3 regions of the Lysinibacillus sp. RS10 genome follow, and region 3 is predicted to be linked to each of the others. Evidence: a T-box and tRNA genes for the amino acid it is inferred to sense, from the RefSeq annotation. Region 3 holds a T-box; the other regions hold tRNA genes.
The links. The T-box of region 3 lies ahead of ileS (isoleucine--tRNA ligase). A T-box ahead of a tRNA ligase gene usually reads a tRNA of that ligase, here a tRNA-Ile.

Region 1 (7,612 bases), 840 kb from region 3:
TTCTGAATGAAATACTTCAAAACTTGTTCTTTGAAAACTGGATAAAACGACATTGAAATTGTAACAAACACATTTATTTTTTAAGTTTTTTATAGGCTTAATAACTTGGTTAAGTTATTAAGGGCGCACGGCGAATGCCTTGGCACTAGGAGCCGAAGAAGGACGGCACTAACACCGATATGCTTCGGGGAGCTGTAAGTGAGCTTTGATCCGGAGATTTCCGAATGGGGGAACCCACTACGTTTAATCGCGTAGTATCTTGACGTGAATTCATAGCGTCTTGAAGGCAGACCCAGGGAACTGAAACATCTAAGTACCTGGAGGAAGAGAAAGAAAAATCGATTCCCTGAGTAGCGGCGAGCGAAACGGGAAGAGCCCAAACCAAGAGGCTTGCCTCTTGGGGTTGTAGGACACTCAATACGGAGTTACAAAAGAGCGAGTTAGATGAAGCGACTTGGAAAGGTCCGCCAGAGCAGGTAAAAGCCCTGTAGTCGAAAGTTCGTTCTCTCCTGAGTGGATCCTGAGTACGGCGGAACACGTGAAATTCCGTCGGAATCCGGGAGGACCATCTCCCAAGGCTAAATACTACCTAGTGACCGATAGTGAACCAGTACCGTGAGGGAAAGGTGAAAAGCACCCCGGAAGGGGAGTGAAAGAGATCCTGAAACCGTGTGCCTACAAGTAGTTAGAGCCCGTTAATGGGTGATAGCGTGCCTTTTGTAGAATGAACCGGCGAGTTACGATTACGTGCAAGGTTAAGCTTTAGAAGGCGGAGCCGCAGCGAAAGCGAGTCTGAATAGGGCGAATTAGTACGTGGTCGTAGACCCGAAACCAGGTGATCTACCCATGTCCAGGGTGAAGGTGAGGTAACACTTACTGGAGGCCCGAACCCACGCACGTTGAAAAGTGCGGGGATGAGGTGTGGGTAGCGGAGAAATTCCAATCGAACTTGGAGATAGCTGGTTCTCTCCGAAATAGCTTTAGGGCTAGCCTCGTGATGAGAATACTGGAGGTAGAGCACTGTTTGGACTAGGGGGCCATCCCGGTTTACCGAATTCAGACAAACTCCGAATGCCAGATATTTATACACGGGAGTCAGACTGCGAGTGATAAGATCCGTAGTCAAAAGGGAAACAGCCCAGACCACCAGCTAAGGTCCCAAAGTAATCGTTAAGTGGAAAAGGATGTGGCGTTGCACAGACAACCAGGATGTTGGCTTAGAAGCAGCCATCATTTAAAGAGTGCGTAATAGCTCACTGGTCGAGTGACGCTGCGCCGAAAATGTATCGGGGCTAAACGATTCACCGAAGCTGTGGATTGACATCTATGATGTCAGTGGTAGGAGAGCGTTCTAAGTGCGTTGAAGTCAGACCGGAAGGACTGGTGGAGCGCTTAGAAGTGAGAATGCCGGTATGAGTAGCGAAAGACGGGTGAGAATCCCGTCCACCGTATGACTAAGGTTTCCTGAGGAAGGCTCGTCCGCTCAGGGTTAGTCGGGACCTAAGCCGAGGCCGATAGGCGTAGGCGATGGACAACAGGTTGATATTCCTGTACCACCTCCTCACCGTTTGAGAAATGGGGGGACGCAGTAGGATAGGGTAAGCGCGCCGTTGGTTGTGCGCGTCCAAGCAGTAAGGCGTGTGTGTAGGCAAATCCGCACACTGTAACGTTGAGCTGTGATGGCGAGTCCGTATGGACGAAGTTCCTGATTTCACACTGCCAAGAAAAGCCTCTATCGAGGTGAGAGGTGCCCGTACCGCAAACCGACACAGGTAGTCGAGGAGAGAATCCTAAGGTGTGCGAGAGAACTCTCGTTAAGGAACTCGGCAAAATGACCCCGTAACTTCGGGAGAAGGGGTGCTCTTGAGCGTGCAAGCGCATGAGAGCCGCAGTGAATAGGCCCAGGCGACTGTTTAGCAAAAACACAGGTCTCTGCAAAACCGTAAGGTGACGTATAGGGGCTGACGCCTGCCCGGTGCTGGAAGGTTAAGAGGAGTGGTTAGCGCAAGCGAAGCTGCGAATTGAAGCCCCAGTAAACGGCGGCCGTAACTATAACGGTCCTAAGGTAGCGAAATTCCTTGTCGGGTAAGTTCCGACCCGCACGAAAGGCGTAACGATCTGGGCACTGTCTCAACGAGAGACTCGGTGAAATTATAGTACCTGTGAAGATGCAGGTTACCCGCGACAGGACGGAAAGACCCCGTGGAGCTTTACTGTAGCCTGATATTGAATTTTGGTACAACTTGTACAGGATAGGTAGGAGCCAGAGATCTCGGAGCGCCAGCTTCGAAGGAGGCGTCGGTGGGATACTACCCTGGTTGTATTGAAATTCTAACCCATGCCCCTTAGCGGGGCAGGAGACAGTGTCAGGCGGACAGTTTGACTGGGGCGGTCGCCTCCTAAAAGGTAACGGAGGCGCCCAAAGGTTCCCTCAGAATGGTTGGAAATCATTCGTAGAGTGTAAAGGCACAAGGGAGCTTGACTGCGAGACCTACAAGTCGAGCAGGGTCGAAAGACGGGCTTAGTGATCCGGTGGTTCCGCATGGAAGGGCCATCGCTCAACGGATAAAAGCTACCCCGGGGATAACAGGCTTATCTCCCCCAAGAGTCCACATCGACGGGGAGGTTTGGCACCTCGATGTCGGCTCATCGCATCCTGGGGCTGTAGTCGGTCCCAAGGGTTGGGCTGTTCGCCCATTAAAGCGGTACGCGAGCTGGGTTCAGAACGTCGTGAGACAGTTCGGTCCCTATCCGTCGTGGGCGTAGGAAATTTGAGAGGAGCTGTCCTTAGTACGAGAGGACCGGGATGGACACACCGCTGGTGTACCAGTTGTCTTGCCAAAGGCATCGCTGGGTAGCTATGTGTGGACGGGATAAGTGCTGAAAGCATCTAAGCATGAAGCCCCCCTCAAGATGAGATTTCCCATTACGCAAGTAAGTAAGATCCCTCAAAGACGATGAGGTAGATAGGTTCGAGGTGGAAGTGTGGTGACACATGGAGCTGACGAATACTAATCGATCGAGGACTTAACCAAAACGTTTGAAACATTCAATGCACGTTTATCCAGTTTTGAAAGAATAATTTCTTTCAACCAAGGGTTTCAAGATACGATGTATATTGAAAGCCGAAGAGAGCTTCAAGACACAAGTAGTACAAGGAAGCAAACGAGTGAATGAGGGAGCGTACCTCTGTACGTGACCGATTGAGCGAGAGAAGCTGACGCAGTAATACGCCGTGTATTGGAGGTCGAAAATAGTCTAGTGATGATGGCAAAGAGGTCACACCCGTTCCCATACCGAACACGGAAGTTAAGCTCTTTAGCGCCGATGGTAGTTGGGGGCTTCCCCCTGTGAGAGTAGGACGTCGCTAGGCATTATACCCAGGAGGATTAGCTCAGCTGGGAGAGCACCTGCCTTACAAGCAGGGGGTCGGCGGTTCGAGCCCGTCATCCTCCACCATTATGGTCCCGTGGTGTAGCGGTTAACATGCCTGCCTGTCACGCAGGAGATCGCCGGTTCGATCCCGGTCGGGACCGCCATTTTTTTTTTTGCCGGTGTAGCTCAGTTGGTAGAGCAACTGACTTGTAATCAGTAGGTCGTGGGTTCGACTCCTATCGCCGGCACCATCCATTGGAGGGGTAGCGAAGTGGCTAAACGCGGCGGACTGTAAATCCGCTCCTTAGGGTTCGGCGGTTCGAATCCGTCCCCCTCCACCAGTTTTAATATAATAGGGGCATAGTTCAACGGTAGAATAGAGGTCTCCAAAACCTTTGGTGTGGGTTCGATTCCTACTGCCCCTGCCAGGTTTCGAGGTACTCGTTATCAAGAACTGCTGTGTTTACATATAGTGGCGATTGTGGCGAAGTGGTTAACGCACCGGATTGTGGTTCCGGCATTCGTGGGTTCGATTCCCATCAGTCGCCCCATTTAATAATTGGGGTATAGCCAAGCGGTAAGGCAACGGATTTTGATTCCGTCATGCCTAGGTTCGAATCCTAGTACCCCAGCCATTTATTTCTTAGTTTGAGCCATTAGCTCAGTTGGTAGAGCATCTGACTTTTAATCAGAGGGTCGAAGGTTCGAGTCCTTCATGGCTCATCAAGTTTTTATACAAAATTATGCGCCCGTAGCTCAATTGGATAGAGCGTCTGACTACGGATCAGAAGGTTATGGGTTCGACTCCTGTCGGGCGCGCCAAAAAAAGTAACGGAATGTAGCTCAGCTTGGTAGAGCACTTGGTTTGGGACCAAGGGGTCGTAGGTTCGAATCCTGTCATTCCGACCAGTTTTACTTAATTTTTGGGGCCTTAGCTCAGCTGGGAGAGCGCCTGCCTTGCACGCAGGAGGTCAGCGGTTCGATCCCGCTAGGCTCCACCATTTCTAAATATTTTGGAGGTATACCCAAGTCTGGCTGAAGGGATCGGTCTTGAAAACCGACAGGCGGGTAACACCGCGCGGGGGTTCGAATCCCTCTACCTCCTCCATTTCCGGGTCAGTAGCTCAGTTGGTAGAGCATTAGATTGAAGCTCTAAGTGTCGGCGGTTCGATTCCGTCCTGACCCACCATATTTGCGGGTGTAGTTTAATGGTAAAACCTCAGCCTTCCAAGCTGATGTCGTGAGTTCGATTCTCATCACCCGCTCCAAATAATGGGCCTATAGCTCAGCTGGTTAGAGCGCACGCCTGATAAGCGTGAGGTCGATGGTTCGAGTCCATTTAGGCCCACCATTATTCCGAAGTAGCTCAGTTGGTAGTAGCACCTGACTGTTAATCAGGTTGTCGCAGGTTCGAGTCCTGCCTTCGGAGCCACGGCCCCTTGGTCAAGTGGTTAAGACACCGCCCTTTCACGGCGGTAACACGGGTTCGAATCCCGTAGGGGTCATCAAGCATGTTGCACATTTGTGCAACATGCTTTTTTTAGTGTGCCGGGCATGTCCGTCAACTAGGTGATGAAAGTTCACTGTGGGCGTTGGGATATGCGAACCACTAGCCAAGTGCAAGGGTGTCCATGGCGACGTGGAATCTGAAGGAAGCAGGAGGCAAAACCTTGGTCCGAGGTATACGAATCACATTCGAGGTTGTTCTGACTGGACGAGATTGCTAAACAAATCAAAATCCAAAATATCCACGGGAGTCAGTGCAATAAATGTGGCGGATAGATGAGGTGAAAGTGGACGGACTTACCCCGGGAGATCTGATGAATACCTGGAAACAGAACCTATTTAGCGATAGATAGCTGAATCATCAGAAGTCAGCAGAAGCCATAGTACCAATAAGGGGAAGGGCTGAACGAAAGGAGTGAACATGGAAGGGCACATTATATGACAGTGAAGACACAGCCAATCATAAGACTTTACGTTGCCTTGAAACGCAGAACGTGAATCGCGCAACGAAAAGAGTGGAACTGTTCATATGCATACCTATACCATGAGAACATATGGATTCAAATGGACTAATTTATTTAATAACAGACCGAGATAATCTAAACGAAGCTTTTAAGAAGGTACGTAGAAATAAAGGTGCTGCTGGAGTCGATGCGAAAGATATAGAAGCAACACGCCAATACTTAAAAGAAAATAAAGAAAAGATTATTCGTCAAATCCAAACAGGGCAATATACACCGCAACCGGTAAGACGGGTAGAAATTCCAAAAGGAAACGGTAATACGAGAAAATTAGGGATTCCAACTGTAACAGACCGCGTCATTCAACAAGCAGTCGTTCAAATCTTAACACCAATCATCGACCCAATTTTCAGTGACTATAGTTATGGTTTTCGGCCAAATAAAAGTGCTCATCAAGCAATTGCACAAGCGCAATCTTATATGGATGAAGGCTACAAATTCGTGGTCGACATGGACCTTGAGAAATTCTTTGACCGCGTTCAACACGATAAACTGATGTCCCTAGTTGCGGGATATATTAAGGATAAGCCAACTTTAAAGTTAATCCGTAAATTTCTCAACGCTGGTACTATGGCAAATGGCGTTGTAGTACATAGCCAAGAAGGCACGCCGCAAGGTGGTCCACTGAGTCCACTACTTAGTAATATTCTTCTCCATGAACTAGATAAAGAGCTTGATAAAAGAGGTCACAGATTCGTTCGTTACGCGGATGATTGTAATATCTATGTCAAAAGTTTAAAAGCAGGAGAGCGTGTAAAAGTAGGGATGACAACATTTATCGAAAAGAAACTAAAGCTTAAGGTAAATGAGGAGAAATCCGCAGTGGGAAAGCCGAGCGCACGGATATTCTTAGGAGTGAGTTTCTATCGAAACAAACGACAAACAAGGATATACGTGCCAAAGAAAAGTAAACAGAAATTTGAAGATAAAATCCGCCGCCTCACGAATCGTAATCGGAGCATGCGAATGGATGAAAGAATTAAATACCTCAACTATCTGATTCAGGGGTGGGGTAATTACTTTAAAATCGGAGAGCTTGGTAAATACGCTAAAAAGATGGATGCCCATATACGCCGAAGACTGCGAGCGTGTCGATGGAAAGAATGGAAGAAAACCACAACGAAGTGTCGCAACCTTAAGAAACTTGGTATCCGACCGAACGACGCCTATAGAATGGCAAATACAAGAAAGGGATATTGGCGAACATCTAATAGTCCAATCATAGATAGAGCCCTAAATAATAAATACTGGGAGAAACAAAATTTAAAAAGTCTCTCCCAAGTCATTTTAAAACCATAAAACTTTTGAACCGCCGTATACGGAGCCGTATGTACGGTGGTGGGAGAGGTCGGAGGTTAATCACCTCCTCCTACTCGATTGATTGTCATAGTTTTTGTATGTAAAAGAGGCTCAGCTGGGATTAAAATGCAAAACTGCACACCCAATGTATTAGTTGGATTAATATTGAGTGTACGGTCTAGGTTGTTCCGGCATCTTCATTTTTTGATTTTCCATTTTCAGGGTTCTTAATGTTTCTCAGTTTCGCGACAATAAGTAATAACAAAGGAAGAAAAAGGGAAAATATTCCAATATATAAGGGCCAAGTTTCTTGATTATATTTGCTAGAATGCATGTTATTTGGATGTACTATTTGAGAAAGTGCAACTGTAATCATCCCAAGTGGGAGAATTAATCGTCTGTGATCATTAATTTTAAGTATTTCTCCTAACCCCTTTACCGTTGCGTAAAAATACATGAAGGCTCTGACGAATATTGTAACCATCCAAATAAAAGCCATAATAACTTCAATACGTTGCAGGAAATTACCAATCGAAATTCTTTGCGCTAGCGTGTAACTAGGGAAGGTTCTAAGAGATGTATTTGTTACCCCCAATACTAAAATTGATAATGCTATAATAATTGTTAAAATTAATCCTCCTATTAATGTGCCAATATAAAACCCTTTCTTACCAGATGTATAGTTATTGATAGCTGATGGAAAAACCATTAATATAACGACTAATGGAAAAGAAAATAGACCCATAAAGTGTAAAATGCTATATATAAGAGGTTGTGCTGAAACTTCTAAAATTGGTTGTACATTTTTAATCTCTATTTCAGGGGTTATAAATAACACAAAAATAATAAATATGAACAGAAAAGCAGGGAATAGTATTTCTAATGTACGCGCAAAAACTTCTATTCCTGAA
Region 2 (7,612 bases), 2.3 Mb from region 3:
TTGAAGAAAAGTTCCCTACAATTGCTCAGCTTTGCTCTGACAATAACGTCAATTTACAAGAGGGCTTAATACCTGTAGCACCAGGTAGTCATTTCTTAATGGGTGGTGTTATTGCTGATGATATGGGAAGAACATCTATTCCTAATCTATATGCAATTGGTGAGGTTGCTTGTACAGGGGTGCATGGTGCCAATCGTTTAGCAAGTAACTCTCTATTAGAAGGAATTACATTCGGACAAAGAATGGCCCAATACATTATCCAGACGGGGTGCAAGCAAAATAATTTCTTCATTGCTGACAAAACTTACAAACAAACAATGCCCTCATTATTTACAAAAAATCAATTACAACAAACAATGATGCACACATTAGGCATTGTGCGAAATCCTATTGATATACAACAACTCGTACAACAATTACCGTCAATGCAAACACTTCTTCATGTTGACTTAGATGGCTTGAATCTACCAGAACTTGAACTTTACATGATGCATACTGTCGCTACATTAATGGCACACGCAGCCATTACACGAACAGAAACTCGTGGAGCTCATATTCGCACTGATAAATTACAAAATGATAAACAGTGGGTAAACCGCTGGATTATTTTTCAACAAGGACAGATGAAAGTGAGGAATTCATTGTATGAATATCATCAAGCTCGAGGAAATGCTCAAGCAATTCTTTAATGAAGATATAGGAGATGGGGATTTATCGGGTGAATTTATATTTTCTGCCGAACAGCAGGGATCTTTTACATTTTATGCGAAAGAAAGCGGCATTTTTTGTGGAGCCCTCATCATTGAGCATGGATTTCTTCTACTAGACCGATCAATGGATATTATACTTTATAAAAAAGATGGTGATGAAGTAAATGCCGGTGATGTTCTCGCTGTTATTCAAGGTCCTCTTCAAAAATTATTAATTGGTGAACGGGTAATATTGAATCTAATCCAGCGTATGTCTGCTATCGCTACAGCTACGAATTTAGCGGTACGTGAAACAGTAGGTACGAATGCGAAAATATGCGATACTCGCAAAACCATGCCTGGCCTGCGTATGTTAGATAAATATGCTGTTAGAATCGGTGGCGCCTACAACCATCGTAATGGCTTATACGATGCGATAATGCTAAAGGATAATCATATTGCGTTTGCAGGTAGTATTACTAAGGCAGTGCAGGCTGCCCGTGAGAAAATCGGTCACACTGTGAAAATCGAAGTGGAAATCGAAACAAAAGCACAGCTAGTTGAAGCAATTGTAGCTGGTGCAGACATTATTATGTTTGATAATCGCAGCCCTGAAGAAATACATGAATGGCTTCCTGCCGTTCCCCCACATATCGTTACAGAAGCTTCAGGAGGCATAACGCTTCAAAACTTAAACACCTATGCTAAAACAGGCATTCAATGGATTTCTCTTGGAGCGTTAACACATTCAGTAATAGCCTTTGATATTAGTGCACTTGTACAAACGAAAGGAGCTAATTCCCTTGTCCATCACTAGTTTATTACAACAAACGTCACTACTACCAGATCATTATCGTGCATTATCTAAAAATGAAATGGAATGCCGCATTATCGCTATAAAAAAGAAATTAGGAAGGAAACTCTTCATCCCTGGGCATCATTATCAGAAAGATGAAGTAATTCAATTTGCAGATGTAACAGGGGATTCTTTACAGCTTGCTCAATTATCAGCTTCTAATAAAGAAGCTAAATATATAGTATTTTGTGGAGTACATTTTATGGCGGAAACAGCTGATATGCTTACAACTGAACAGCAGCATGTTTACTTACCTGATATGCGAGCAGGCTGTTCAATGGCCGATATGGCAGACATTTATCAAACAGAACAAGCATGGTCGATTTTACAACAGCTTTTCGGGGATACCATTATCCCGCTAACATATGTCAATTCTACTGCTGCCATTAAAGCATTTACGGGAAGGCATGGAGGGGCCTGTGTTACATCGTCCAATGCAAAAGAAATGGTTAAATGGGCATTTACACAAAAACAACGTATTTTCTTTTTACCAGATCAACATTTAGGTAGAAATACTGCGTATGATTTAGGAATACCACTAGAGAATATGGCAGTCTGGGATCCTCAAACAAATTTGCTAGAGACAGATCAGTTCCCAGAAAACATCCAAGTAATCTTATGGAAGGGACACTGCTCTGTACACGAAGGTTTTACAGTTCAGCATACGGAGCTTGTGCGTAAAGCGTATCCAAATATGCGCATCATTGTTCATCCTGAATGTAGCCGCGAGGTTGTTGCCGCTGCAGATGATGCAGGTTCTACAAAATACATTATTGATACAATTAATGGAGCACCAAGTGGTTCAGCATGGGCAATCGGTACAGAAATGAATCTTGTTAATCGGATTATTAAGCAGCACCCTGATAAGCATATTATCTCTTTAAATGAAAATTTCTGTCCTTGTCTTACGATGAATCGAATTGACCTCCCCCATCTACTTTGGTCCTTAGAAAGTATAGAAAAGGGGCAACCACATAATCGTATTCGAGTAGATGCTCACACTGCAGAGGAAGCACGTAACTCACTTGAAAGAATGCTGTTAAGAGCTTAAATGGTAAAACGTCTACTCATTTCTGGTAGACGTTTGTTTATTATAGCTCTAGGTGAACATGGTGTGATGTTTACTATCAATTATGCCGAGACATAATTACGTCTGAAAGCTTTAGAGGAAATTATTGAAATCTCAAAAACTATTCTTATACAAAAAAATGCAGTAGATGTAAATTACATCTACTGCATTTTAGTATGACCCGTACGGGATTCGAACCCGTGTTACCGCCGTGAAAGGGCGGTGTCTTAACCACTTGACCAACGGGCCAATGGCGGAGAAGGAGGGATTTGAACCCTCGCGCCGGTTACCCGACCTACACCCTTAGCAGGGGCGCCTCTTCAGCCTCTTGAGTACTTCCCCACAAAAAAATGGCTCCGAAGGCAGGACTCGAACCTGCGACAACCTGATTAACAGTCAGGTGCTACTACCAACTGAGCTACTTCGGAATAATGGTGGGCCTAAATGGACTCGAACCATCGACCTCACGCTTATCAGGCGTGCGCTCTAACCAGCTGAGCTATAGGCCCTTGGAGCGGGTGATGAGAATCGAACTCACGACATCAGCTTGGAAGGCTGAGGTTTTACCATTAAACTACACCCGCAAATATGGTGGGTCAGGACGGAATCGAACCGCCGACACTTAGAGCTTCAATCTAATGCTCTACCAACTGAGCTACTGACCCATATTTTTTTAAAAATGGCGGTCCCGACCGGGATCGAACCGGCGATCTCCTGCGTGACAGGCAGGCATGTTAACCGCTACACCACGGGACCATTTTGGTTGCGGGGGCCGGATTTGAACCAACGACCTTCGGGTTATGAGCCCGACGAGCTACCACTGCTCCACCCCGCGTTAATAATATTCTTTTCGAGTTTTTCAAGCACCATTTGTAGGAATTGGTTGCGGGGGCCGGATTTGAACCAACGACCTTCGGGTTATGAGCCCGACGAGCTACCACTGCTCCACCCCGCGTTAATAATATGTTCTTTTCGAGTTTTTCAAGCGCCATTTATAGAAATAAAACTGGAGGAGGTAGAGGGATTCGAACCCCCGCGCGGTGTTACCCGCCTGTCGGTTTTCAAGACCGATCCCTTCAGCCAGACTTGGGTATACCTCCGTAATTATATAAATGGTGGACCTTGCAGGACTCGAACCTGCGACCGGACGGTTATGAGCCGTCTGCTCTAACCAACTGAGCTAAAGGTCCTTTAAGATGGCGGCAGAGGGGATCGAACCCCCGACCTTACGGGTATGAACCGTACGCTCTAGCCAGCTGAGCTACGCCGCCAGGATCTTTATACTGGTTATCTTTATGGTGGAGCCTAGCGGGATCGAACCGCTGACCTCCTGCGTGCAAGGCAGGCGCTCTCCCAGCTGAGCTAAGGCCCCATAAAATGGTCGGAATGACAGGATTCGAACCTACGACCCCTTGGTCCCAAACCAAGTGCTCTACCAAGCTGAGCTACATTCCGATAAATATTAATTTGGCGCGCCCGGCAGGAGTCGAACCCACAACCTTCTGATCCGTAGTCAGACGCTCTATCCAATTGAGCTACGGGCGCTAATTATAAAAAATGGTGCCGAGGGCCGGAATCGAACCGGCACGGTAGTCACCTACCGCAGGATTTTAAGTCCTGTGCGTCTGCCAGTTCCGCCACCCCGGCACATTTGGAGCGGAAGACGAGGTTCGAACTCGCGACCCCCACCTTGGCAAGGTGGTGTTCTACCACTGAACTACTTCCGCATGTGCATAAGATTTTATTTATCCTGGCAATTATGAAATTCTTAAAAATGGTGCGGGTGAAGGGAGTCGAACCCCCACGCCTTGCGGCGCTAGATCCTAAGTCTAGTGCGTCTGCCAATTCCGCCACACCCGCATATTTTGTTGGCAATTAAATGGTGAGCCATGAAGGACTCGAACCTTCGACCCTCTGATTAAAAGTCAGATGCTCTACCAACTGAGCTAATGGCTCAAACTATGGTGCCGGCGATAGGAGTCGAACCCACGACCTACTGATTACAAGTCAGTTGCTCTACCAACTGAGCTACACCGGCAAATGGTGGAGGATGACGGGCTCGAACCGCCGACCCCCTGCTTGTAAGGCAGGTGCTCTCCCAGCTGAGCTAATCCTCCTGGGTATTATGCCTAGCGACGTCCTACTCTCACAGGGGGAAGCCCCCAACTACCATCGGCGCTAAAGAGCTTAACTTCCGTGTTCGGTATGGGAACGGGTGTGACCTCTTTGCCATCATCACTAGACTATTTTAAAGACAAGATTTATTATAACGTATTTTTGTTATAATTGCAAGCTTTTTTTAAAAAAACTTTCTTATTCTTTCAAAACTGGATAAACGTGCATTGAATGTTTCAAACATTTTGGTTAAGTCCTCGATCGATTAGTATTCGTCAGCTCCATGTGTCACCACACTTCCACCTCGAACCTATCTACCTCATCGTCTTTGAGGGATCTTACTTACTTGCGTAATGGGAAATCTCATCTTGAGGGGGGCTTCATGCTTAGATGCTTTCAGCACTTATCCCGTCCACACATAGCTACCCAGCGATGCCTTTGGCAAGACAACTGGTACACCAGCGGTGTGTCCATCCCGGTCCTCTCGTACTAAGGACAGCTCCTCTCAAATTTCCTACGCCCACGACGGATAGGGACCGAACTGTCTCACGACGTTCTGAACCCAGCTCGCGTACCGCTTTAATGGGCGAACAGCCCAACCCTTGGGACCGACTACAGCCCCAGGATGCGATGAGCCGACATCGAGGTGCCAAACCTCCCCGTCGATGTGGACTCTTGGGGGAGATAAGCCTGTTATCCCCGGGGTAGCTTTTATCCGTTGAGCGATGGCCCTTCCATGCGGAACCACCGGATCACTAAGCCCGTCTTTCGACCCTGCTCGACTTGTAGGTCTCGCAGTCAAGCTCCCTTGTGCCTTTACACTCTACGAATGATTTCCAACCATTCTGAGGGAACCTTTGGGCGCCTCCGTTACCTTTTAGGAGGCGACCGCCCCAGTCAAACTGTCCGCCTGACACTGTCTCCTGCCCCGCTAAGGGGCATGGGTTAGAATTTCAATACAACCAGGGTAGTATCCCACCGACGCCTCCTTCGAAGCTGGCGCTCCGAGATCTCTGGCTCCTACCTATCCTGTACAAGTTGTACCAAAATTCAATATCAGGCTACAGTAAAGCTCCACGGGGTCTTTCCGTCCTGTCGCGGGTAACCTGCATCTTCACAGGTACTATAATTTCACCGAGTCTCTCGTTGAGACAGTGCCCAGATCGTTACGCCTTTCGTGCGGGTCGGAACTTACCCGACAAGGAATTTCGCTACCTTAGGACCGTTATAGTTACGGCCGCCGTTTACTGGGGCTTCAATTCGCAGCTTCGCTTGCGCTAACCACTCCTCTTAACCTTCCAGCACCGGGCAGGCGTCAGCCCCTATACGTCACCTTACGGTTTTGCAGAGACCTGTGTTTTTGCTAAACAGTCGCCTGGGCCTATTCACTGCGGCTCTCATGCGCTTGCACGCTCAAGAGCACCCCTTCTCCCGAAGTTACGGGGTCATTTTGCCGAGTTCCTTAACGAGAGTTCTCTCGCACACCTTAGGATTCTCTCCTCGACTACCTGTGTCGGTTTGCGGTACGGGCACCTCTCACCTCGATAGAGGCTTTTCTTGGCAGTGTGAAATCAGGAACTTCGTCCATACGGACTCGCCATCACAGCTCAACGTTACAGTGTGCGGATTTGCCTACACACACGCCTTACTGCTTGGACGCGCACAACCAACGGCGCGCTTACCCTATCCTACTGCGTCCCCCCATTTCTCAAACGGTGAGGAGGTGGTACAGGAATATCAACCTGTTGTCCATCGCCTACGCCTATCGGCCTCGGCTTAGGTCCCGACTAACCCTGAGCGGACGAGCCTTCCTCAGGAAACCTTAGTCATACGGTGGACGGGATTCTCACCCGTCTTTCGCTACTCATACCGGCATTCTCACTTCTAAGCGCTCCACCAGTCCTTCCGGTCTGACTTCAACGCACTTAGAACGCTCTCCTACCACTGACATCGTAGATGTCAATCCACAGCTTCGGTGAATCGTTTAGCCCCGATACATTTTCGGCGCAGCGTCACTCGACCAGTGAGCTATTACGCACTCTTTAAATGATGGCTGCTTCTAAGCCAACATCCTGGTTGTCTGTGCAACGCCACATCCTTTTCCACTTAACGATTACTTTGGGACCTTAGCTGGTGGTCTGGGCTGTTTCCCTTTTGACTACGGATCTTATCACTCGCAGTCTGACTCCCGTGTATAAATATCTGGCATTCGGAGTTTGTCTGAATTCGGTAAACCGGGATGGCCCCCTAGTCCAAACAGTGCTCTACCTCCAGTATTCTCATCACGAGGCTAGCCCTAAAGCTATTTCGGAGAGAACCAGCTATCTCCAAGTTCGATTGGAATTTCTCCGCTACCCACACCTCATCCCCGCACTTTTCAACGTGCGTGGGTTCGGGCCTCCAGTAAGTGTTACCTCACCTTCACCCTGGACATGGGTAGATCACCTGGTTTCGGGTCTACGACCACGTACTAATTCGCCCTATTCAGACTCGCTTTCGCTGCGGCTCCGCCTTCTAAAGCTTAACCTCGCACGTAATCGTAACTCGCCGGTTCATTCTACAAAAGGCACGCTATCACCCATTAACGGGCTCTAACTACTTGTAGGCACACGGTTTCAGGATCTCTTTCACTCCCCTTCCGGGGTGCTTTTCACCTTTCCCTCACGGTACTGGTTCACTATCGGTCACTAGGTAGTATTTAGCCTTGGGAGATGGTCCTCCCGGATTCCGACGGAATTTCACGTGTTCCGCCGTACTCAGGATCCACTCAGGAGAGAACGAACTTTCGACTACAGGGCTTTTACCTGCTCTGGCGGACCTTTCCAAGTCGCTTCATCTAACTCGCTCTTTTGTAACTCCGTATAGAGTGTCCTACAACCCCAA
Region 3 (7,612 bases):
ATCCAGTCTGCCTCTTTTTTATCAAAAAATTGCATCCCAAATATCGTGTTTTTAATTCAGGGCTATATAGATGTGAATGAAAATCGATCTATCCTTTATGATGCGAGCAGTGTTATAGCAAATGTGTTTCGTCAAAACTTTGCTAACAAAGCACCTCTATCCTTTTTAAATTTTGAACGTTATTTATTGTTGCTTATGCGCCTTCCAAATGAATACACATCATTTAAGCATTGGTCTGAGGGGGTAGCTTGTTTACTTGAGGTTATTGAAGTGTTAAAAAAAGATTATGGCATTCATCTTTTTATGGGGATTGGCGGTGTTTTTCAGGACGCCATGCAAGTTAAGGAATCTTATAGTCAAGCGCGAAAGGCACGGAGAAAACCACCTGTCCATAATATTCATATACGATTTTATGAAGATTTAACAAAGCAAGAATCGCTTCAAAAGGCTATCCACTATATCGAAGAACACTATGATGAACAAATAACGATTAGTGATGTTGCCAAATATATTAACTTTAGTTCTACGCATTTTAGTAGATTGTTTAAAAAAGAGACTGGTCGTAACTTTGTGGACTATGTAGCTTTTACACGGATCATCAAGACGCTACCCTATTTACGAAAATACGATTACACCATTGAAAAAATTTCATCCATCTGCGGTTTTAACACACCTAATTATTTCAGCATCACGTTTAAGAAATATGTTGGCATATCTCCAACTGACTACCGCAATACGCAAGAAATATTATTTAAATAGTTCATATCACATCGTTGCGTAACTAAACCTATAAAAAGAATCTGCTAGACCTCCATAAAAGTAAACAACGCAAGCCCCCCTTCATCAAGGAGACTTGCGTTTTTATTACATAGCATGCAAATTCTTGTTCTTAGTTTGCATTACTGTTTGTTTTTATCAATTATGCTCGGCATAATTGCGTCCGGAATCGGCTGAAAGAACTTAAACGTAATATTTTTCTACAACTTCTGCACAACGTGTACACACTGTTGGATGCGCTTCATTTGAACCGACTGTTTCAGAAATTGACCAGCAACGCTCACATTTTTCGCCTGTTGCTTTCTCTACAACAATCGATGCATGTTCTAGAGCTAATGCATTTGCAGGTGCAGCTTCTATTGGTGCTACTTCAAAGGCAGAGACGATTGAAAGTTGCGCAAAATCAATGTTTGCATCTTTCAATAAAGCTGCCACATCTTCTTTTGCATAAACTGTCACTTTTGCTTCAAGTGATTTACCGATTGTTTTTGCATTACGAGCTTCCTCTAATGCTTTTAAAAGATCATCACGTACATCAATGATTTTCACCCATTTTGCACGTAGACTTTCGAAGTTTTCATGTTCATCAACCTCTGGGAAGTCTGTTAATTGTACAGATACCTCTTCGACAACACCTTGAGCATGTAAATAAGACCACATCTCATCAGCTGTATGAGGGATAATTGGTGACATCACTTTTACTAACGTCATTAATGTGTCATAAATAACGGTTTGCATTGCACGGCGATCTTTGTTGTCATTGCCTTCAATGTATACAACATCTTTTGCAATATCTAAATAGAATGAAGATAATTCTACCGCAACAAAGTTATTCACTGCATGGTAAACGGCAGCGAAATCATAGCGATCGTAAGCAGCACGTACAGTTTTTAACACATCTTGTAGACGCATATAAACGTATTGATCCATTTCACGAAGGTCTGCATACGCTACTCGATCTTTCGCTACATCGAAATCAGCTACATTGCCGTGTAAGAAACGGAATGTGTTACGGATTTTTCGATAAACCTCAGATACTTGCTTCAACATATCCATCGAGATACGAACATCGGCTGTATAATCCACCGAAGCAACCCATAAACGAAGAATATCTGCCCCGTATTGATCCATAACCTTTTTCGGGATAATGACATTTCCTAAAGATTTACTCATCTTACGACCTTCACCATCTAGAACGAAACCATGTGTTAATAGTCCCTTATATGGTGCATAGCCATTAATAGCTACTGACGTAATTAATGATGAGTTAAACCATCCACGGTGTTGGTCTGAGCCCTCTAAATATAAATCAGCTGGATATTTCATACCACGTTCTACTAATACACCTTGGTGTGAAGAACCTGAGTCGAACCAAACGTCCATAATATCATTTTCTTTTGTAAATTCGCCGTTCGGGCTACCTGGATGTGTGAAGCCTTCAGGTAATAATTCTTTTGCAGTTTTTTGGAACCAAATATTTGACCCGTGTTGACGGAATAATGCTGAGATATGGGCAATTGTTTCTGGTGTAATAATTGGCTCTCCATTTTCAGCATAGAAAATTGGAATTGGCACTCCCCATGCGCGCTGACGTGAAATTACCCAGTCACCACGGTCACGAATCATATTATAAAGACGAGTTTCACCCCAAGCAGGTGTAAATGCCGTTGATTTTACAGCCTCTAATAACTCATCACGGAATGCATCTATTGACGCAAACCACTGTGGTGTTGCACGATAAATAACTGGTTTTTTCGTACGCCAGTCATGCGGGTAAGAGTGTGTAAAGAAGTTAAGTTTTTCTAATGCGCCTACTTCTTTTAATTTTTCTGTGATTATTTTGTTTGCATCATTGTAGAATACACCTTCAAAACCAGGTGCTTCATCTGTATAACAGCCGCTATTATCAACAGGACTAAGAATTGGTAGACCATATTGCTTACTGATATGATAGTCATCTTCCCCGTGTCCTGGTGCTGTATGAACACAGCCAGTACCCGCTTCAGCAGTTACGTGCTCTCCAACCATCACAAGCGATTCACGGTCATAGAATGGATGCTGTGCAACAACTCGATCTAGTGCCTCACCTTTTACTTCCTGAACAACTTCATATGCATCCCACTCAAGTTCGTTAGCAACTGTTTCTAATAATTCTTTTGCAATGATGAATTTGTTATCTGCAACTGCTACAACTACATAGATAAATTCAGGGTTTACAGAAATCCCTAAGTTCGCTGGAATTGTCCAAGGTGTTGTTGTCCAGATAATAAATTTAGCATCTGCTGGTACAACATCTTTAGCATCTTTAATTGCAAAGCTTACATAAATAGACGCCGATTTAATATCTTGGTATTCAATCTCTGCTTCTGCAAGTGCAGATTCAGATGATGGAGACCAGTAAACTGGTTTTAAACCTTTATAAATATAGCCTTTTTCAGCCATCTTACCGAATACTTCAATTTGACGTGCCTCAAATTCAGGCTTTAATGTGATATATGGATTTTCCCAATCACCACGAACACCTAAACGGCGGAATTGTATACGTTGGTTGTCGATTTGCTCGTAAGCATACTCTTCACATAATTGACGGAATTCAGCAACAGACATTTCTTTGCGCTTTACGCCTTTGTTCGTAAGAGCCTGCTCAATTGGTAAACCATGTGTATCCCAACCTGGAATATAGTTTACACGGTAGCCAGTCATAGAACGGTGACGTGTAATCATGTCTTTCAATACTTTATTCAAAGCATGGCCGATATGGATATCGCCATTCGCATATGGAGGACCATCATGCAACACATATTCAGGGCGTCCTTCTGTGCGCTCCATCTGTAATTTGTTAATGTCCATTTCATCCCATTTTTCTTGCATCTTCGGTTCATTTGCCGGTAAGTTTCCACGCATTGGGAAATCTGTTTTTGGCATTAATAAAGTATCTTTATACTCAACCATTTTTCAATTCCTCCTTTAATTTTACAAACAAAGAACAAATACACTTAAGCGCTCATTACATACAACAGTTATTAGCAAAGTCAACGAATTTTAACAATAGGCGTATAAGTTCAAACTTAGGATTCAAAGCATTTATCCATTTCACCACTTATAGAAATGGAAGACTCCCACCATTTGAACATAAAAAAGCCTCTCAATCCCTCAAAGGGACGAGAAGCTTATACTCGCGGTACCACCCTAATTGTAGCACAAAATTGTACTACCACTTAAAGCACGTTAACGTCGTGCATCACGAAATAACTTACTTCATTCAGTTATTTAGCTCCGAAGTGATGTTCATTGTTATTTGCATGTTTGGGCTCACACTATCCCCAAATCGCTTAACTACGCCTAACAAATACTGTCTTCGTCTCTGCCTGTATGCATATCTGTTCAAAATAATTACTATTACAATAGTATATGAAAATCAAACAATCACGTCAAGTTTCACTTATTGCATTTAAACTTGATCGGCCTCCTGAGCTTCTTCAACAGATACTTGAATTTCTGTAAGATCAATATCATATTGTAACAAGTGATCCCAGTCATCTGCATTTAGTAAATCAAGCTGTGCCTCTACAAGCATTTTAAAACGATTACGGAATACTTTTGATTGCTTTTTCAGCTCATCGATTTCAATTGTCACTTTACGAGCCTTCGTTAAAGCCTCATTGATAATACGATCAGCATTTTTTTCTGCTTCTTTGACAATTAGTTTAGCTTCTTTTTGAGAATTTCTTCGCACTTCATCTGCTGCCTCTTGCGCGACAACAATTGATTTTTGTAAGGTTTCCTCTAAAGAGTTAAAATGTCTCGCTTGTTCTAAGTACATTTCTAATTGTCTGTCTACTTCTTTTTTTTCACGTAGCAAAATTTCATAGTCTTTAATAATTTGATCTAAAAATTCATTTACTTCATCTTCAGCATAACCTCTAAAGGTTTTAGTAAACTCCTTATTATGTATATCAATAGGTGATAATGGCATACGATCCTTCTCTCCTTTACATGTACATTCGTATTTTCTATTATACAATTGTTCCAACAACTTAGCAGTAAAAATTAATGAAATTAACCTGGTTTTTAGCTTTTTTGGGTCAATCGACCGACTTGTAAACGAATCTTATCTTTTTTTGTACGGCCTTCAGTCATCATAATTTTCACTCGACCGCTTCCGCGTACAGATAAAATATCCCCTTCTTGCAATTCAAAAGCAACTGTATCCCGTTCAGTCCAATTAACACGTACCTTTTTAGTTGTAATTAACGCTTGAACCTTTTGACGGGAAATTTTTAAAACCGTTGAGATAATAACATCTAAACGCATGGAAGAAACAGTATGAGACTCTTCTAGCCACTCTTCCTCATTTTGTAGCAGAGGCTCCATCTCTTTAATCGATTCTACATGTACCTTTACTTTGCCGATGCCTGTTAAATGTAAACGTACATATTCTGCTACCTCATTCGCTACTACAAATTGTACTTGGTGTTCATTTACACGAATATCACCGAATTTGCCACGATTCAGTCCTAATGATAATAATGCCCCTAGAACATCTGGATGTCGTAGTTGCACAAATTTCACAGGATATTGAACTGAAAATACTGTAAGCTGAAAATCTTCCTCCACAGGCTCATAATAAGTAGGATAAATAAGCATACGTTGTCTTTCTGCTTCATCAAAGAGCCCAGCACTAACTGTTTTCAATGTGTCTTCTTGGCCAATAATCGATGTAACAATAAAACGTTGTCGAGGATCTAAAAAATCAGTAAGCTTTGGAGCATATCGATCCTCCACCTCATGTTGCCAACTCACAACCTGTTCAATAAAAGGCTGTTCATCTTTCCTAAAATGCTGAATTAAATGCTCCATGTTTACTCCACCTCTATTATCTCTCTTTTACTAGTTTAATTTCATTGGTATTTTAAGGATTTATATCGAAAAATAAGGCTCATTACTATAACGTGTGGTTGATTTCCGTTCCGACTGGGCGCTTTCCTGGGGGCGTCCGTTGAGCAAATACATTTTTAATCAAGATCAGATTTTAGTATTGATCCTCAATTTCAGTTGAATTTGCTTTAGATTGCCAAAACACCGTTCCCTACTCACACTTATGAATTCTAGGGAATCATCACTAAATTGTTAGCAACTATTTTTGTTAAATATAGTATTCCCCATAAATAAAAAATCCCCACCGTTCGTGAGGATTTCTTTTAGATGAACATTTCATATATTTTTTCAATAACAATAAAAAGTCCGTTTTGAATAAAATTAAGCATAAAAATTGCCACAATTGGCGAGATATCAATCATACCAATTGGAGGGATAAATTTCCTAAAAATCCCCAAATAAGGCTCACATACTTTTTTAAGAAAACGACCAATTGCTGAATCTTGGGCAGCAGGTACCCAAGACAGTAAAACATATCCCACTAACATATAAGAATATATCTTAAATGCTAATGATGCATAACCTAGAATTACCCATAAAGTCATATAAACTACAATCCTCGCTATTAATTATCGTCTAAAATAAAATTCGAAATTTCTCCAGATACTTCTACATTATCAGGTGTGCATAGGAAAATGTCTTTTCCAATCCTTTGAATATCACCGCCAAGTGCATAAACTGTGCCACTTAAAAAATCAATAATTCGTACACCTTGCTCTCGCTCAATACGTTGCAAATTGAGGATTGTTGCGCGTTTATTTTTTAAATGTTCAGCAATATCCTGTGCTTCTGCATAAACTCTAGGTTCAACTAATACAACTTTTGCACCTTTAGAATTCATAGCTGCCTGTAAACTTACAATGTTGTTTGTAGTATTTGTACTCTGCGGAAAAATTTCCTGAACAGGTGCCTTTCGCTCCTTAATAACTTTTTTTGGCTTCACTGATTGAATTTGTTGCTGTTGTTGTACGGGTTGTTGCTGTTGAACAGGAGCTTGCGTGATTTCTTCTTCTATTTCTTCCTCAAGATAAAAGAAATTTTTAATTTTATTTTTCATGCTCATCCTCTTCCCCTCTTTCATTTCCAACAAGAGCCGTTCCAACTCGAACAAATGTAGCCCCTTCCTCTACCGCCATTTCAAAGTCATTAGACATGCCCATTGATAACTCGGTACAAGGCGCGTGTACGAATCCTTGCTCGGCTATTTGCTGTTGACATTGTTTTAATTCCTTAAAAACAGAGCGAATAATTGTATCCTCATCTGTATTTGGTGCCATTGTCATTAGACCAACAACTTGAATTTTTGTAAAACTCTTTAATGATTCAATAAAAGGCAGAATTTCCTCGATTGCTAAACCATGTTTTGACTCTTCGCCTGATACATTAACTTGTACAAAACATTTGACAGGTTTGTCTGCTCTTTTTTCAATTTCTTCTGCTAAACTCAAACGATCTAATGAATGCAAATAATCAATGCTGTTAATGACTTGTTTTACCTTACGTGTTTGTAAAGACCCAATATAATGCCAATGTACATCAGCTTGAATCGCCTCAATTTTACGATTTAAGCCTTCAGGACGGTTTTCTCCTAAATGAATCAGTCCTGCATCAATTGCTTCTTGTGTTCTTTCTACTGAAACCTCTTTTGTCACTGCAATAATTTGGACTTCGTTTTCTTCTCGATTAGCACGTTTTTTTGCTGCTTGTATAAGATCATTAATTTTATTCAAATTTGTTATGATTTTTGTCACTGTTTTTCCCAACTTTACAACAATAGTTTCTTTTATTGTAACAAGCAATGCTTGAATTATCAATGAATAGCCTGACCTAAGTGAAATTACATTTTAACCATTTGCAGCTTAAAAACAGCTTTGGTTTTAATAAGCGTAAAAACTGC

Region 1: it encodes a tRNA-Ile, which carries the amino acid that the T-box ahead of ileS (isoleucine--tRNA ligase) is inferred to sense. The anticodon was not compared.
Region 2: it encodes a tRNA-Ile, which carries the amino acid that the T-box ahead of ileS (isoleucine--tRNA ligase) is inferred to sense. The anticodon was not compared.

Annotation. Positions count from the first base shown of each region.
Region 1 covers NZ_CP167122.1:4,699,060-4,706,671, reverse strand. The annotation lists rRNA gene ACB089_RS23585 (23S ribosomal RNA) at 108-3,035, shown strand; rRNA gene rrf (5S ribosomal RNA) at 3,258-3,373, shown strand; tRNA gene ACB089_RS23575 (tRNA-Val) at 3,384-3,459, shown strand; tRNA gene ACB089_RS23570 (tRNA-Asp) at 3,464-3,539, shown strand; tRNA gene ACB089_RS23565 (tRNA-Thr) at 3,551-3,626, shown strand; tRNA gene ACB089_RS23560 (tRNA-Tyr) at 3,633-3,716, shown strand; tRNA gene ACB089_RS23555 (tRNA-Trp) at 3,730-3,803, shown strand; tRNA gene ACB089_RS23550 (tRNA-His) at 3,851-3,926, shown strand; tRNA gene ACB089_RS23545 (tRNA-Gln) at 3,936-4,010, shown strand; tRNA gene ACB089_RS23540 (tRNA-Lys) at 4,026-4,098, shown strand; tRNA gene ACB089_RS23535 (tRNA-Arg) at 4,121-4,197, shown strand; tRNA gene ACB089_RS23530 (tRNA-Pro) at 4,208-4,284, shown strand; tRNA gene ACB089_RS23525 (tRNA-Ala) at 4,301-4,376, shown strand; tRNA gene ACB089_RS23520 (tRNA-Ser) at 4,391-4,483, shown strand; tRNA gene ACB089_RS23515 (tRNA-Phe) at 4,489-4,564, shown strand; tRNA gene ACB089_RS23510 (tRNA-Gly) at 4,570-4,643, shown strand; tRNA gene ACB089_RS23505 (tRNA-Ile) at 4,650-4,726, shown strand; tRNA gene ACB089_RS23500 (tRNA-Asn) at 4,731-4,807, shown strand; tRNA gene ACB089_RS23495 (tRNA-Glu) at 4,809-4,880, shown strand; gene ltrA (group II intron reverse transcriptase/maturase) at 5,436-6,701, shown strand; gene ACB089_RS23485 (endospore germination permease) at 6,880-7,612, opposite strand, start outside.
Region 2 covers NZ_CP167122.1:982,937-990,548, reverse strand. The annotation lists gene nadB (L-aspartate oxidase) at 1-689, shown strand, start outside; gene nadC (carboxylating nicotinate-nucleotide diphosphorylase) at 646-1,506, shown strand; gene nadA (quinolinate synthase NadA) at 1,493-2,596, shown strand; tRNA gene ACB089_RS05115 (tRNA-Glu) at 2,792-2,863, opposite strand; tRNA gene ACB089_RS05110 (tRNA-Ser) at 2,866-2,956, opposite strand; tRNA gene ACB089_RS05105 (tRNA-Asn) at 2,966-3,042, opposite strand; tRNA gene ACB089_RS05100 (tRNA-Ile) at 3,047-3,123, opposite strand; tRNA gene ACB089_RS05095 (tRNA-Gly) at 3,125-3,198, opposite strand; tRNA gene ACB089_RS05090 (tRNA-Phe) at 3,204-3,279, opposite strand; tRNA gene ACB089_RS05085 (tRNA-Asp) at 3,295-3,370, opposite strand; tRNA gene ACB089_RS05080 (tRNA-Met) at 3,375-3,449, opposite strand; tRNA gene ACB089_RS05075 (tRNA-Met) at 3,495-3,569, opposite strand; tRNA gene ACB089_RS05070 (tRNA-Ser) at 3,622-3,714, opposite strand; tRNA gene ACB089_RS05065 (tRNA-Ile) at 3,728-3,804, opposite strand; tRNA gene ACB089_RS05060 (tRNA-Met) at 3,812-3,885, opposite strand; tRNA gene ACB089_RS05055 (tRNA-Ala) at 3,911-3,986, opposite strand; tRNA gene ACB089_RS05050 (tRNA-Pro) at 3,993-4,069, opposite strand; tRNA gene ACB089_RS05045 (tRNA-Arg) at 4,083-4,159, opposite strand; tRNA gene ACB089_RS05040 (tRNA-Leu) at 4,173-4,261, opposite strand; tRNA gene ACB089_RS05035 (tRNA-Gly) at 4,267-4,341, opposite strand; tRNA gene ACB089_RS05030 (tRNA-Leu) at 4,390-4,474, opposite strand; tRNA gene ACB089_RS05025 (tRNA-Lys) at 4,495-4,570, opposite strand; tRNA gene ACB089_RS05020 (tRNA-Thr) at 4,577-4,652, opposite strand; tRNA gene ACB089_RS05015 (tRNA-Val) at 4,656-4,731, opposite strand; rRNA gene rrf (5S ribosomal RNA) at 4,742-4,857, opposite strand; rRNA gene ACB089_RS05005 (23S ribosomal RNA) at 4,975-7,612, opposite strand, start outside.
Region 3 covers NZ_CP167122.1:3,863,952-3,871,563, forward strand. The annotation lists gene ACB089_RS19675 (AraC family transcriptional regulator) at 1-759, shown strand, start outside; gene ileS (isoleucine--tRNA ligase) at 961-3,729, opposite strand; T-box leader at 3,932-4,151, opposite strand; gene ACB089_RS19685 (DivIVA domain-containing protein) at 4,229-4,753, opposite strand; gene ACB089_RS19690 (RNA-binding protein) at 4,849-5,637, opposite strand; gene ACB089_RS19695 (YggT family protein) at 5,979-6,260, opposite strand; gene ACB089_RS19700 (cell division protein SepF) at 6,281-6,778, opposite strand; gene ACB089_RS19705 (YggS family pyridoxal phosphate-dependent enzyme) at 6,762-7,466, opposite strand.